Regions from separate parts of the Micromonospora sp. NPDC049662 genome, predicted to be linked through region 1. Evidence: riboswitches for the same ligand, from Rfam matches in the RefSeq annotation. Region 1 holds a riboswitch; each other region holds the start of a gene.
The links. Region 1 has a riboswitch for S-adenosylmethionine ahead of AB0J36_RS26120 (ABC transporter substrate-binding protein). Riboswitches for the same ligand answer to the same signal wherever they lie in the genome.

Region 1 (4,205 bases):
GATCGCCGACGCGCTGTGGCGGGTGGTGAGCCACCCGAGCGCGGTCGGGGACTGGACGAACGCCCTGACCACCGGACACGGGGATCCCCTGCTGGTGGTCGGGCTGTCCCTGCTCGTGTTCCCGAAGCTGGCGCTGGGTCTGTCCGGTTTCGAGACCGGGGTGGCGGTGATGCCGCACATCCGAGGGGACCGCCAAGACTCGGAGGACCGGCCGTTGGGCCGCATCCGGGGCGCGCGGCGGCTGCTCACCACGGCCGCCGCGACGATGAGCGTCTTCCTGATCACCAGCAGCGTGACCACCACCGTGCTGATCCCGCCCGAGGCCTTCCGGCCTGGCGGGGCCGCCAACGGCCGGGCACTGGCCTACCTGGCCCACCAGCATCTCGGCGGGGTGTTCGGCACCGTCTACGACCTCTCCACCATCGCGATCCTCTGGTTCGCGGGGGCGTCCGCGATGGCCGGGCTGCTGAACCTCGTACCCCGGTATCTGCCCCGCTACGGCATGGCGCCGACGTGGGCTCGCGCGGTCCGGCCGCTGGTCCTGGTGTTCACCGGCGTGGCGTTCCTCATCACGATCATTTTCTCCGCCAGCGTCGACGCGCAGGGCGGCGCGTACGCCACCGGGGTTCTGGTGTTGATCACCTCGGCGGCGACGGCCGTGACGCTCGCGGCGCGGCGGCGGCGTCAGCGCGGTCGCGCGGTCGCGTTCGGGGTCATCACGGTGGCGTTCGTCTACACCACCGTGGCGAACGTGGCAGAGCGGCCCGACGGCGTGAAGATCGCCGCCTGCTTCATCGGCGCGATGATCCTGGTGTCGGCGCTGTCGCGGGTGTCGCGGGCGTTCGAGCTGCGGGTCGACCGCGTCCAGCTCGACGAGCTGGCGAGCGCGATGATCGACGAGCGCTCCGGACGTCGCATCCGCCTGGTCGCGCACGAGCCGGAGCGCCGCGACCTCGCGGAGTACCGCGACAAGCTGGCCCAGACCATGGCGGACAACGACTTCCCCGACGACAGCGACGTGATCTTCGTCGAGGTCCGGGTCACCGATCCGTCGGACTTCGAGACGGGGTTGCTGGTACGCGGCAGCGTGGCGCACGACCGTTTCCCGGTGCTCAGCCTGGCCAGCTCCTCGGTGCCGAACGCGCTGGCCGCGCTGCTGCTGGAGATCCGCGACCGCAGCACGCGCCGCCCCCACATCTACTTCGAGTGGACCGAGGGCGGCCCGGCCCGCAACGTGCTGCGTTACCTGGCGTTCGGGCAGGGCGAGATCGTCTCGGTCACCCGGGAGATCCTGCGCCGCCAGGAGCCGGACCGGACGCGCCGGCCCCACGTGCACGCCGGCTGACCGGCTCGCCGAGCGCGGGTCGCGGCCGGTGAGGGTGGTCATATCGGCTGGACGACCGACCGGTGGCTGCTGCTAGCCTCGGCGCAGGTCATGAGTGCCAGCGCGAAGCCCCGGCTCGCTGGCCGGCAACCCTCCTCCGCGGTGGGGTGCCCCGGGTGAAGACCAGGCACCGGCGGGACGTCGGTGCAAGCGTGGCCTGGCACCCAGGTCAGCACCAAGACCCGGGAGACCGCATGCACATCCTCAGCCCCACGCCACCGGCCGTCCGGCGTACGCCGGCCCTGACCCGGCGCCGCCACGTGGACCTGATGCGAATGCGCAGCGCGGCGTGTACCGCCGCCTAAAGCGCTGACCCCTCCCCACCCCGCCCCACCCTTCTTCGCGTCGATCATGAAGTTGTTGCCCGCCTGACCGGCGTGTCGCGGCAATAACTTCATGATCGACGGGATCGACGCATCCCTTTGGAGTTAGTTATGCGTATTTCTTCTCGTTTTGTTGCTGTTGGGGTTTCTTTGTTGACCGTTGGTTTGCTGGGTGCTTGCTCGGGTGGAGGTGACTCTTCGGAAAGTGGCGGCGGGAACCCGTACGGTCTGGCGCAGCCGGGTGTGCTGCGGGCCGGCACGCTGACCGACGCCCCACCCAACGTCTACCTCACGGACGGCAAGTTCACCGGCTTCGACAACGACCTGCTGACCGCCGTGGCCGGCAAGCTCGGCCTGAAGGTGGAGTTCGTCGGCACCGACTTCTCCGCGCTGCTCTCCCAGGTCAACAACCACAAGTTCGACGTCGGAAGCTCCTCGATCACCATCACCGAGGCGCGCAAGAAGACCGTCGACTTCGGCAACGGGTACGACTTCGGCTACTTCGGGCTGGACGTGCCGGCCGGCTCGCCGATCAAGGGATTCGACCAGCTCACCGGCGAGCGTGTCGTGGTGGTGCAGGGCACCGTCCAGGACGACTACGCCACCGGCAAGCAGCTCGACCCGGTCCGCGTGCCGGACTACAACGGCGCGATCAACCAGCTCAAGGCGGGCACGGCCGACGCCTGGATCGCACCGGCCGAGATCGGCGAGAAGTCCGCCGCCGACAGCAACGGCAAGATCACCGTGGCGGCCAAGCAGCTCAGCCCGGCGCCGACCGCGTACGCCGTCGCCAAGGGCAGCGACAAGCTGCGCGAGGCGCTGAACAAGGCCCTCGACGAGGTCATCGCCGACGGCACCTGGAGCCGGTTGCAGGCGCAGTACTACCCGGGCCGGCCGATCCCGGCGGACTTCAAGCCGGGCAGCGGCAAGGCGACAGCCCCGTCCGCGTCCGGGTCGGCGCAACCGTCGGCGTCCGCGTCGGCCGCCTCCTGAGCGGCCGGCGGTGACGAGCGAGCAGGGCGGCAGGAGAGGCGAACGATGGATCCGTTGAGCACCCTCTGGGAAACGTTCTTCGACGTCGACGCGATGCGCGAGGCGTTGCCCGAGATGCTGACCGTCGGGCTGCCCAACACGCTGATCCTGGCGGTCTCCGCCGCCCTGCTCGGCACGGTGCTGGGTCTGCTGCTGGCCGTGGCCGGCATCTCCCGCAGTCGGTGGCTACGCTGGCCGGCGCGCGTCTACACGGACGTGTTCCGAGGGCTGCCGGCCGCGGCGACGATCCTGCTGATCGGCGTCGGGTTGGCGCCGCTGGGCATGCGGGTCTGGGGACCGGAACCGTACCCGCTGGGCATCCTCGCGCTGTCGCTGATCGCCGCCGCGTACATCGGGGAGATCTTCCGCTCCGGCATCCAGTCGGTGGAGGCCGCCCAACTGGAGGGCGCCCGGGCGCTCGGCTTCTCCTGGGCCGACGCGATGCGGCTGGTGATCATCCCGCAGGGCATCCGGCGGGTGCTGCCCGCCTGGGTCAACCAGCTCATCGCGCTGATCAAGGACTCCAGTCTGGTGTACTTCCTCGGCCTGGTGGCCAGCCAGCGCGAGCTGTTCCGGATCGGGCAGGACTACGCGGCCACCACCGGGAACGAATCCGCGCTGCTGCTGGCGGGCCTGTTCTACCTGGCGTTGACCGTCCCGCTGACCCACCTCGTCAACTGGATCGACCGGCGGCTGCGCCACGGCCGCCCGGCCACCGCGCCGGACGACGAGGACGACGACACGGCGCTGCCCGCCACGACGCAGGGAGACCGGCGATGACCACGACCTCGGTGAGCGTGCAGGCGCGCGACGTCCACCTGGCCTTCGGGCCGAACCGCGTGCTGCGCGGCGTCGACCTGACCGTGCCCCGCGGCGCGACGGCCTGCGTGATCGGACCGTCCGGTTCGGGCAAGTCCACCCTGCTGCGTACGCTCAACCGCCTCATCGAACCCGACCGCGGCGACGTGCTGCTGGACGGACGCAGCGTGCTGCGGGACGACCCGGACGCGCTACGCCAGCGGGTCGGCATGGTGTTCCAGCAGTTCAACCTCTTTCCGCACCTGAGCGTGCTGCGCAACGTCACGCTGGCGCTGCGCCGACTGCGCAAGCTCGGCCAGGACGAGGCGGTCCAGGTCGCCCGCGCGCAGTTGGAGCTGGTGGGGCTCGCCGGCAAGGCCGACGCCCGGCCCGCGCAGCTCTCCGGCGGTCAGCAGCAGCGGGTGGCGATCGCCCGGGCGCTGGCGCTGCGACCCGAGGTGATGCTCTTCGACGAGGCCACCTCGGCGCTCGACCCGGAGCTGGTCAAGGGGGTCCTCGGGGTGATGGCCGACCTGTCCGCCGCCGGAATGACCATGGTGGTGGTCACCCACGAGATGGGCTTCGCCCGGCAGGTCGCCGACACCGTGGCCTTCATGGACCGGGGCGTGGTGCTGGAGGCCGGCCCGCCGGAGCGGATCTTCGAGGGG
Region 2 (4,205 bases), on a different contig from region 1:
CATCTCCAGTTCGAGACCATCGCGTGCAGGTCGTGCAAAAGTGGGGCTTCGGGATGGCTCCCGTCAAGCCCGATGTTCAGCAGAAACGACGTCAGTCGGTAGCGGCCGTGCTGGACTACCTGCAGAACGCTCAGAGTGCGTCCAGCCCGTCACTGCTGGAGGCCCTGTCGGAAGTCAAGGGGCTCTACTCGCGCTGTCACAGGCAGGACCAGTGGGACTGGTTCACCGTGTGGCAACAGTTGGGCCGCCCTGGACGTAAGCGCTGCCTACAAGCTGGTGATGCGCTCGGTCGCCTACGGACCGCGATCAGGGATGGCGACGATGCCACCGCTGCGAAGCAGCTCACGCTCCTGACTGACGCGGACGTGCAGGTCCATCTGGCCGGACTCGTCGGGGAACAGCCGCGTGAAACGCCAGGAGCTGGCTACATCTACGTGCTGTCGACTCGCGAGCAGCCTCGGATGCTCAAGATCGGCTACACCGAGCGGACCGTCGAGGAGCGGGTGAAGGAGATCAACCGGGCGACAGGCGTCGTTATCCCGTATGGCGTGCGCGCCTTGTGGGTGGTCGCGGATGCTCCGTCAGTAGAGGCTGAGCTGCACGATCGATTGGCACCCTACCGGGTGCGCAAGGACCGCGAGTTCTTCGACCTCGACTTCCGCGACGCGTCCGCCCTCATCCAGGGCTACATAGATGGTCTCCGACGCGAGGACTGAAGTGATCGCCCGTGGCGAGCAGTTGATGGAAGGCCACACGTTCCTCCCTTAGATCAACGGGCCTGCCCGCCAACTCAGCCAGGAGTTCCGGTAGGCGCCACGTCGTCAGGTGTGCGTAGCGGGCGTTGTAGACGCCGACGGCTTCGATGGCGACCTCGTCAGGAAAGTCCAGCAGTACGTAGCCGAGCAACTGCATGATGGTCGGCGCTTCCAGTGATGACCGCCGTGTCCCGTCGCGGCGCTTGCTGCCGAGGCTCGTCTTGAGTTCGAGCAGCAGGCCTGCGGCGATCAGGTCGGCGTCGGCGTTCATCAATGATGACCCGGCGAAGGTCGGCCCGAGGGCCCAAGCGCCATGCCGCGCTGACAGGGGACGGCAGGAGGCTCCGCTCGGCGAAGGAGCGTAGAGCCTGGAGCTCGTCGAGGGCCGCGGGTGGGGCGAGCTCAAGTAGCTTCTCGGCGGTGATCGACCTTGGGGCCAGGGCCATCAACGGGGATCCGGGTGTGGGACCGACCCGGTATAGGTCGGTGAGGAGCGCCAGCGCCCAGCAGGCCCGGGCAACGACTTGATGGTCGGCTTCGCTGCCTGCGGCCGGCCCCGTGAACCGGACGGTCCCCACGTCTCCGCTTTGGGAGTAATTCAGCGTGCGCGCCAGTTCGTGGACCGCGTGCCGGAGCGGGGGAGTGCGCGCGCCGAGCAGTGCCAGGCGCAGATCCGGACGGGGGTGCACCATGAAGCGCACCATCCAGTCGAAGGCCGAACCGATGGTGCCGGGGTTCGCCTGGCTCCCAGGCACGACAAGGGAGCCCACGGATTCCCGATACCGTGCCTGCAGGTCCTGCCAGCGGCCGAACCGCTCCTGAATGAACAATCTCGCTGGCGAGGCTCTGTTGCTCAAAGCCACGGTCAGCGCCGGCCAACCACTGATGATGGTCATGCTTGGACCACCGGGAGCCGTCGTCGCTGCCCGTCACTGTCCATCATGGCCGGATGCTATCGAACAGCGCGGCATCCGAGCTGCCCGTTATCACCGGACCGTCGATGGGCGACGACCAGCCGGCTGCTGTAGGCGAGATCGGTTACCACCAACAGCAGCCGGCTGGGCTGGCGATCAACGAGCGGCGGCCATGAATTCGTTCTGCGCCTGCCGGAGGCTGCTGAGGTCGTTGGGGACGGGCATGACGCCGTAGCGGTCGAAGGCGTCAACGCTCGCTCCAAGCGACGGCGGCGACTGCCGCTGCCACTCGGCCAGCGGCACGCTCGAAGCAGTCAGGCGTAGTGGCTCGGCGAGCCGGGCGAACTCCACTTGCTGCCACTCGCGTAGCTCGTTGCCACGCCGCGCGGAATCCACCAGCGAGGCGGCGACCTCGGTGGTCGTGGCCGTCTCGGTGACCACCCGAACCCGGTGGTCGTGGCTGGCCTGCGGGACCTGCCGACACGTCTCGCAGGTCGTCGGAGAACGGTACGGCCACCGCGCCGCACTGCCGCTGGGCCGACACTCGATCATGAACGGCGACGTGGCCCAGCCGCAGTGTTCCGCACGCACAACACACACAGGTCGAGGTCACCGGCGATGTCCTGGCCCTGCCACTGCTGCTCCCACTCCGGCGTACGGGGCTGGCAGCGGCACCGCTGCTCGTGCGGGGCACCGTCGCGGAGGTGCCCACAGGTCAGGCAGACCGCGAAAGCGGCCAGGTTCAGCTCTTCGAATGGCACGGTGAACTCGCTCTCCGGTGCCACGAGGCACCCGCTCTTGCCGTACCGCAGCTTGCGGTCGGCCTGGTCTTCTCCCGGAGGCACCGTGCGCGGGTGGCGCGGTTGCCGGGTCAGCAAGCCGGGAGGCTTGACGCTGACCACTCTTGACGCCCAGGAAGCATAGAGATCATCGAGGCCGGGAGCAACCCCGGCCAACACGCGGAGGAGACCAGAGCCGACGGCGATGGCGGATTTATCCGTCGGTGGCGAGTCGGAGCCGGGCAAGCAGTTCCGCGACTTCCCGGGTCAGCTCATGGTCTGGGCCGTAGACCACGCAGAGGTCGTCGTGCAGCGGTTGCAGCTCGTCCGCGGCCTCGGCGGCCTTGTCTTCAGAGACCAGCAGTATGCCGATGTTGAAACGTAGGTCGAGAGCCGTGGGGGAGATGTCGCCGGAGGCGCGTACGTGCGTCAGCACCTGCCGGAACTGGCGCAGGGCTGTCCCCGAACCGGTAGACCCCCTCAGGCAGGCTGACCGTTGAAACGACGATTTTCCTGACCCGCTCGACTGCGCCCGCAGGATCGGGTAGATCGGTACCGAGGGCCAGTCCGTCAGTGAAGAGCCCGGTAGCGTGGAGCCGGAAGAATCATCATGTGGGTGGTTCTGATGGTCAGATGGCCTGACTGGGCTACATCGATCAGCTGTGCTTGCGGGGACGCCCGCGCTTCGATTTCACGGGACGCCAAGCGCGTAGATCCTCCTCAGTGACGTCCCACCGGACCATCAAGTCGTCTAGCAGTGTGCGGTGGCTCTCGTACTGCTGGTCGCTACACCATTGCTTTACCCACGGCAGCAACTCGAGCAGCCCGGCGAGCAGCGGAAGGCCGTCCTCGCGGGTCGGCGCGGCTGATGCGAGGCTGGACAGCACCATTGCTCGATCCTCGACGGGCCAGCCGGCCCACCCCACCATGGCGTCCTTGATGGCGCCTCCCGAGCGCGCATAGGACACGAACCGTTCGCCAGGCACGTCGTACTTGCCACGGTGTCGCCAGTAGCTCACCTTCAGGAAGTCGGCGCTGCTGTATTTCGGTGGCATCGGGGCCGGCCCAGTAAGACCCAAGTCCTGTTCCCGTTGTAGCCGCCACGTCTCCTCCCACTGAGCGCGCTTGGCGATGCCCGAGTCTCGATAACGTAGGGCGGCGAGGTGGGGGACGACCTCGTCCGCGAACAGGTCTCTCACGACGTCGACCAGCGGTTGGCCTGGTGCGTACAGTTCAGCGGCCTGGATGAACGCGGGGTCCTTGCCCAACAGCTCGGTTAGCGCCACGATTGTTCGCGGTCGTGCACGCCTTGCGCCGTCTGCGTTCTCGTACCAGAGCTCGGCCGTCTCGCACCTGTCGAGCAACCAGGTCCGCACCGCTCCGGCCGCCATGGCGTCCCAGCCGGGGGAGGCCCATCGTCGTTTGAACTCCGGCCGCTCCAGAGTCCGCAGCCGACTGTCCCGCTGCATCGCGTCGATGCGCCGCTCGACCACCTCGCGGTAGGACGCTGGCCAGTGGGCGGGCAGATCGGTGGTCGGAAGAGCGCCGTGCCGCACAAACCAAGCAGTGTCCAGCTCGCCGGCGACCATCTGCCGGGCCATGACGATCTCGAATGCTCGCTCGCCGAAGGCCAGCGGCGGAACGGCGGAGGCAGGGGCCACTAGGCCCTCTTCCTCGGTTACGCCATACCGGAGATAGACCTTCCAGTCCAGTTCCTCCTGCAGGGCCACCATGCGGGCGCGGATAGCTTCCCAGCG
Region 3 (4,205 bases), on a different contig from region 1:
GGGACTCGGCGACTTCCTCACCACCCTGATGACCTGACCCCGCCGGCCGCGCCGCGAGACCGCCCGCCCGCGCTCAGGCGTTACCGGGCGGCCACGGCGCGGCGGGGCGCAGGCCGTGCCAACCGGGCGGCGGATAGTTGCCGACCGGGGGCGGCGGGGCGAGCACCACCGGAATGGGCACCACCGGCTCGTCGGGCGCGGACACCGATCGCTGCGTGCCGTCCGGAAAGCGCAGGTGGTACTGGCTACCGTCCCAGACACCGACCGGGGCCTGCGGGTCGCGGCCCACGAAGTACGACCGGTACGCGGTGATCGCCTCCAGGAGCTGCCGCTCCTCGACGGCGGTCCGTTCCCGGTCGGACGGCTTACGGTCCAGACCGCGCAGCGTCCCGTCCCGCAGCAGGGCCAGCCGCGTCGCAGCGAGCTGGTACCCGCGCATGGCACGCGCACCGGCGTCGCCGCCGACGCGGCGTGCCCAGCTCCGGGCGGCGTGCCGACGACCCAGGCTGCTCAGGGCGGCCACCTCCGGTGGGCTCAACCAGCCGGCGCGTACGTAGTCCGGCAGCGTCCGTTCGGTGAGCCGCCCTTCCCAGGCGCGCAGCCACACGGCCAGCCCGACCACGCCGAAGAACACCGGCACCATCAGGCCCAGGAAGCCGTACAGCATGATCACGGCCTCGCCGGTGGCCTGGGTGAGCGTCGGCAGCAGGTTCCACGTGCCGTGCAGCATCATCGCGAGCAGCAGGCCGGCGATCGGGGCCAGCACCCGGACCCGCCGGTCGGCGCTCCGGGAGGCCACGCCGAGCCCCACGCCGGTCATCGAGGTGAAGAGGGGATGGGCGAACCCGAACAGGAGGATCCGCACGATGAAGATGGCGATCACCTGTTGGGTGCCGGTCGCCGGGCCGTACCGGTCGGCACCGGCCGCGTAGCCGTACCCGCCCAGGTAGAGGATGTTCTCCACCATGGCGAAGCCGACCGCGGAGAGCCCGCAGTAGACCAGGCCGTCGGTGATCCCGGACCACTCCCGGCGGCGGAACACCAGCAGCAGGATCGGGCCGAGCGCCTTGGTCAACTCCTCGATGAACGGCGCCACCAGTACGCCGGTCAGCGCGTCCGGCAGCCCCCAGTCGGCGAATCGTCCGGCGGCGAACTCGTTCACGTTCAGCGAGGCGGCGGTGGAGACGAACGCCCCCCAGGCGAAGCAGAAGACCAGGTATTTCAGGGGTTCCGGTTCGTACCGGTCGAGCCAGAGGAAGCAGGCGACCAGCACCGGAACCGGCAGGATCGCGGCGCCCACCCCGATGAGCAGCGCGTCGAGGCCGAGCGACTGACCGAGGCGGACGACCATGAAGACCGCGCACGCGGCGATGAGCAGCACCACCCCGGCCAGCACCAGGAACCGCAGCCAGCCGAAGCGGCGCGGCGGCATCCCGGGTGACGTGCCGGCGGGCGGAACCGCGGGCGGGTGCGGCGGCGACGGCAGGGGTGCACCGGGCGGGGTGTCGGCCATGCGGTCAGCGTAGCCATCCCCCGCCGGCTGGTCCGGTCGCATCCACAGCCGCTATGCTGCCGGCAGGTCACGAGCGCCAGCGTCAAGCCCCGGCTTGCTGGCCGGCAACCCTCGTCGAGTTCGCGGTGGGGTGCCCCGGGTGATGACCGGGCCCAGCCCGATCGGCGTGCTGGGCAAGCGCGGACCCCGTCCCGATGCCATACCCGGGGTCCCTGACCCCGGAGGTTCCGGCGTGTCCGTCACCCTCGTACCCTCGCTGCCCAGCCTGCCCGCTCTCGCGTCCCCGCCGTCGGCGGCGCTCGACGTGCTGGGCGTGCCCGGCGAGATCAACCTCGACTACGCGGCCACCGCGCCGTGCGCGCGGGCCGCGGCCGACGCGGTCACCGAACTGCTGCCCTGGTACGCCAGCGTGCACCGGGGCGCGGGAGCGCTGTCGCGGCGCTGCACGCTGGCCTACGAGCGGGCCCGGCAGACCGTCGGCGACTTCCTCGGCGCGGGCGCCGATGACCACGTGGTCTTCACCCGCAACACCACGGACGCGCTCAACCTGCTGGCCCGGTCGTTGCCGGCCGGCACGACGGTGGTCACCTTCGCCGGTGAGCACCACGCGAACCTGCTGCCCTGGCCGCGCGGCTCGGTACGCCTGCCGGTACCCGCCAACCCGGCCGGGGCGGTACGCGATCTCGCCGCCGCGCTGACCGAACTGCGCCGCGACAGCAACCCCGCGCTGCCGGTGCTGGTCGCGGTGACCGGGGCGAGCAACGTGACCGGTGAGCTGTGGCCGGTCGCCGAACTGGCCCGGGTGGCCCACCGGCACGGCGCCCGGATCGTCCTCGACGCGGCGCAGCTCGCCCCGCACGTCCCGGTCGACAGGCGCACGCTCGACGTGGACTACCTGGCCGTCTCCGGCCACAAGCTGTACGCCCCGTTCGGCGCGGGTGTGCTCGTCGGCCGGGCGGACTGGCTGGACGCGGCCCCGCCGTACCTCGCCGGTGGCGGGGCCACCAGCCACGTCGGGCCGGCCACCCACGACGTGACCTGGGCGACCGGTCCGGCCCGGCACGAGGGCGGCACCCCCAACCTGCTCGGCGCGGTGGCGCTGGCGGCGGTGTGCGCGGCGTTGACCGACGCCGACCGGGTCGCGCTCGCCGCCCGCGAGCAGGCGTTGCTGGCCCGGCTCCGCGCCGGCCTCGCGGCCCTGCCGCACGTCGTGGAGTTGCGGACCTTCGGCCCGGACGCGCCCCGGGTCGGCATCGTGTCGTTCGTGGTCGCCGGCCAGGACTCGGCCACGGTGGCCGCCCGGCTCGCCGCCGAGCACCACATCGGCGTACGGGACGGGTTGTTCTGCGCCCACCCGCTGGCCCGGCGGCTGCTCGACGAGGCTGCCTCGCGTACCGGCCGGAGGGATCTGCCGCCGACCGCGCTGCGTGCCAGCATCGGTCTGGGCAGCACCGCCGCCCAGGTGGACCGGCTCCTTGCGGCGCTCGCCGAGCTGGCCTGAGGCGCGTTCTCAGCCGACTGGCGGGGCGGTGGGTGGCTTCGGCGCGTCGCCCGGCTCGGCGGGCTCACCCACCGGCCGCTCCTGGTCCCCGAAGGAGGTGCGGATGCAGCGGTTCGCCTCCTCCTGCTCAATGCCGGAGGCCACCAGCAGGTCACTGGCCGTGGTGCGGATCTGGGCGATCACGACGCTGCCGGAGAAGCCCACCCCCTCCCCGTACGCGCGGCCGGCCTCGCTGACGGCCCGCAGCGACCGCTCCCGCGCCTTCTGCGGCTCCTCCCCCGCCGCGAACTCGTGTTTGAGCAGCCGGACCGACTCGGCGAGGTGGCCGATCGCGTCCGGCATGGGGTCGGGCACCGGCTCGTCGTCCTCGATCAGGGTGACGGACCGGCGGATCAGGGTGCCGGAGTTGCGCATCGCCCGGTCGATCGGGTCGGCCGCCTCCGCGTAGTGGACGAGTTCGTCCCGGCGGTGCCAGCGGGCCGGCGACAGGGTGGCGGTCTCCTTGGCGCCCTCGATCGCCTCGCTCAGGGTGGCCAGCTCGTCCTTGTTGTTGCGCAGCCGTTCCAGCGCCCGCTGGATGGTGGCGCGGTCCCCGGAGCGCAGGCCGTCGGCGGTGGCGTCGAGCTGCGCCGCGAGCAGGTCCAGCGCCGGCCGGGCGGCCCGGTTGATCACCCGGAGCGGGTTCAACGGCAGCAGCACCGCCGTCACCAGCAACGCGACGCCGCCGCCGAGGAACGCGTCGACGAAGCGGGGGATCTCCAGATTCTGGGTGGACGGGCTCAGCGTCACGATCAGCACCGCCGTGGCCGCCGCCTGGATGACGATGGCCACGCTCGCCCCGGCGAAGATGGTGAGCAGGATCGCCACGGTGACCACCAGACCGAGCTGCCACGCGCCGGTGCCGAGGAAGTAGATCAGCAGATCGCCGACGGCCACCCCGACGCCCACCCCGACGATCAGCTCCACGGTCCGGCGGAACCGCTGACCCACCGACGCGGCCAGGGTGCCGACCGCGGAGATCGGCGCGAAGACCGGCTGCGGGTTGCCGAGCACCTTGTGCGAGACGAGGTACGCCAGGCCGGCCGCCAACCCGGCCTGGACGGCGAGCCCACCGGCCATCCGCACCCGGTGCAGCCGGTCGTGCAGGGTGGCCCGGCTGCGATGCTTGAGTTGCTCGGTGGCCTCGGCGAT

Region 2: linked by a shared signal. The riboswitch ahead of AB0J36_RS00920 (hypothetical protein) and the one ahead of AB0J36_RS26120 (ABC transporter substrate-binding protein) in region 1 are both predicted to bind S-adenosylmethionine.
Region 3: linked by a shared signal. The riboswitch ahead of AB0J36_RS03770 (aminotransferase class V-fold PLP-dependent enzyme) and the one ahead of AB0J36_RS26120 (ABC transporter substrate-binding protein) in region 1 are both predicted to bind S-adenosylmethionine.

The regions. Positions count from the first base shown of each region.
Region 1 is NZ_JBFAOC010000045.1:30,359-34,563, reverse strand. It holds gene AB0J36_RS26125 (amino acid transporter) at 1-1,345, shown strand, start outside; SAM riboswitch class IV at 1,432-1,543, shown strand; gene AB0J36_RS26120 (ABC transporter substrate-binding protein) at 1,861-2,700, shown strand; gene AB0J36_RS26115 (amino acid ABC transporter permease) at 2,746-3,519, shown strand; gene AB0J36_RS26110 (amino acid ABC transporter ATP-binding protein) at 3,516-4,205, shown strand, end outside.
Region 2 is NZ_JBFAOC010000001.1:233,090-237,294, reverse strand. It holds gene AB0J36_RS00940 (GIY-YIG nuclease family protein) at 1-716, shown strand, start outside; gene AB0J36_RS00935 (hypothetical protein) at 676-1,026, opposite strand; gene AB0J36_RS00930 (hypothetical protein) at 1,705-1,845, shown strand; gene AB0J36_RS00925 (hypothetical protein) at 1,826-2,221, opposite strand; gene AB0J36_RS00920 (hypothetical protein) at 2,218-2,430, opposite strand; SAM riboswitch class IV at 2,459-2,579, opposite strand; gene AB0J36_RS00915 (hypothetical protein) at 2,663-2,884, opposite strand; gene pglX (BREX-2 system adenine-specific DNA-methyltransferase PglX) at 3,105-4,205, opposite strand, start outside.
Region 3 is NZ_JBFAOC010000003.1:132,823-137,027, reverse strand. It holds gene AB0J36_RS03780 (hypothetical protein) at 1-37, shown strand, start outside; gene AB0J36_RS03775 (PrsW family intramembrane metalloprotease) at 74-1,555, opposite strand; SAM riboswitch class IV at 1,579-1,699, shown strand; gene AB0J36_RS03770 (aminotransferase class V-fold PLP-dependent enzyme) at 1,770-3,014, shown strand; gene AB0J36_RS03765 (FUSC family protein) at 3,024-4,205, opposite strand, start outside.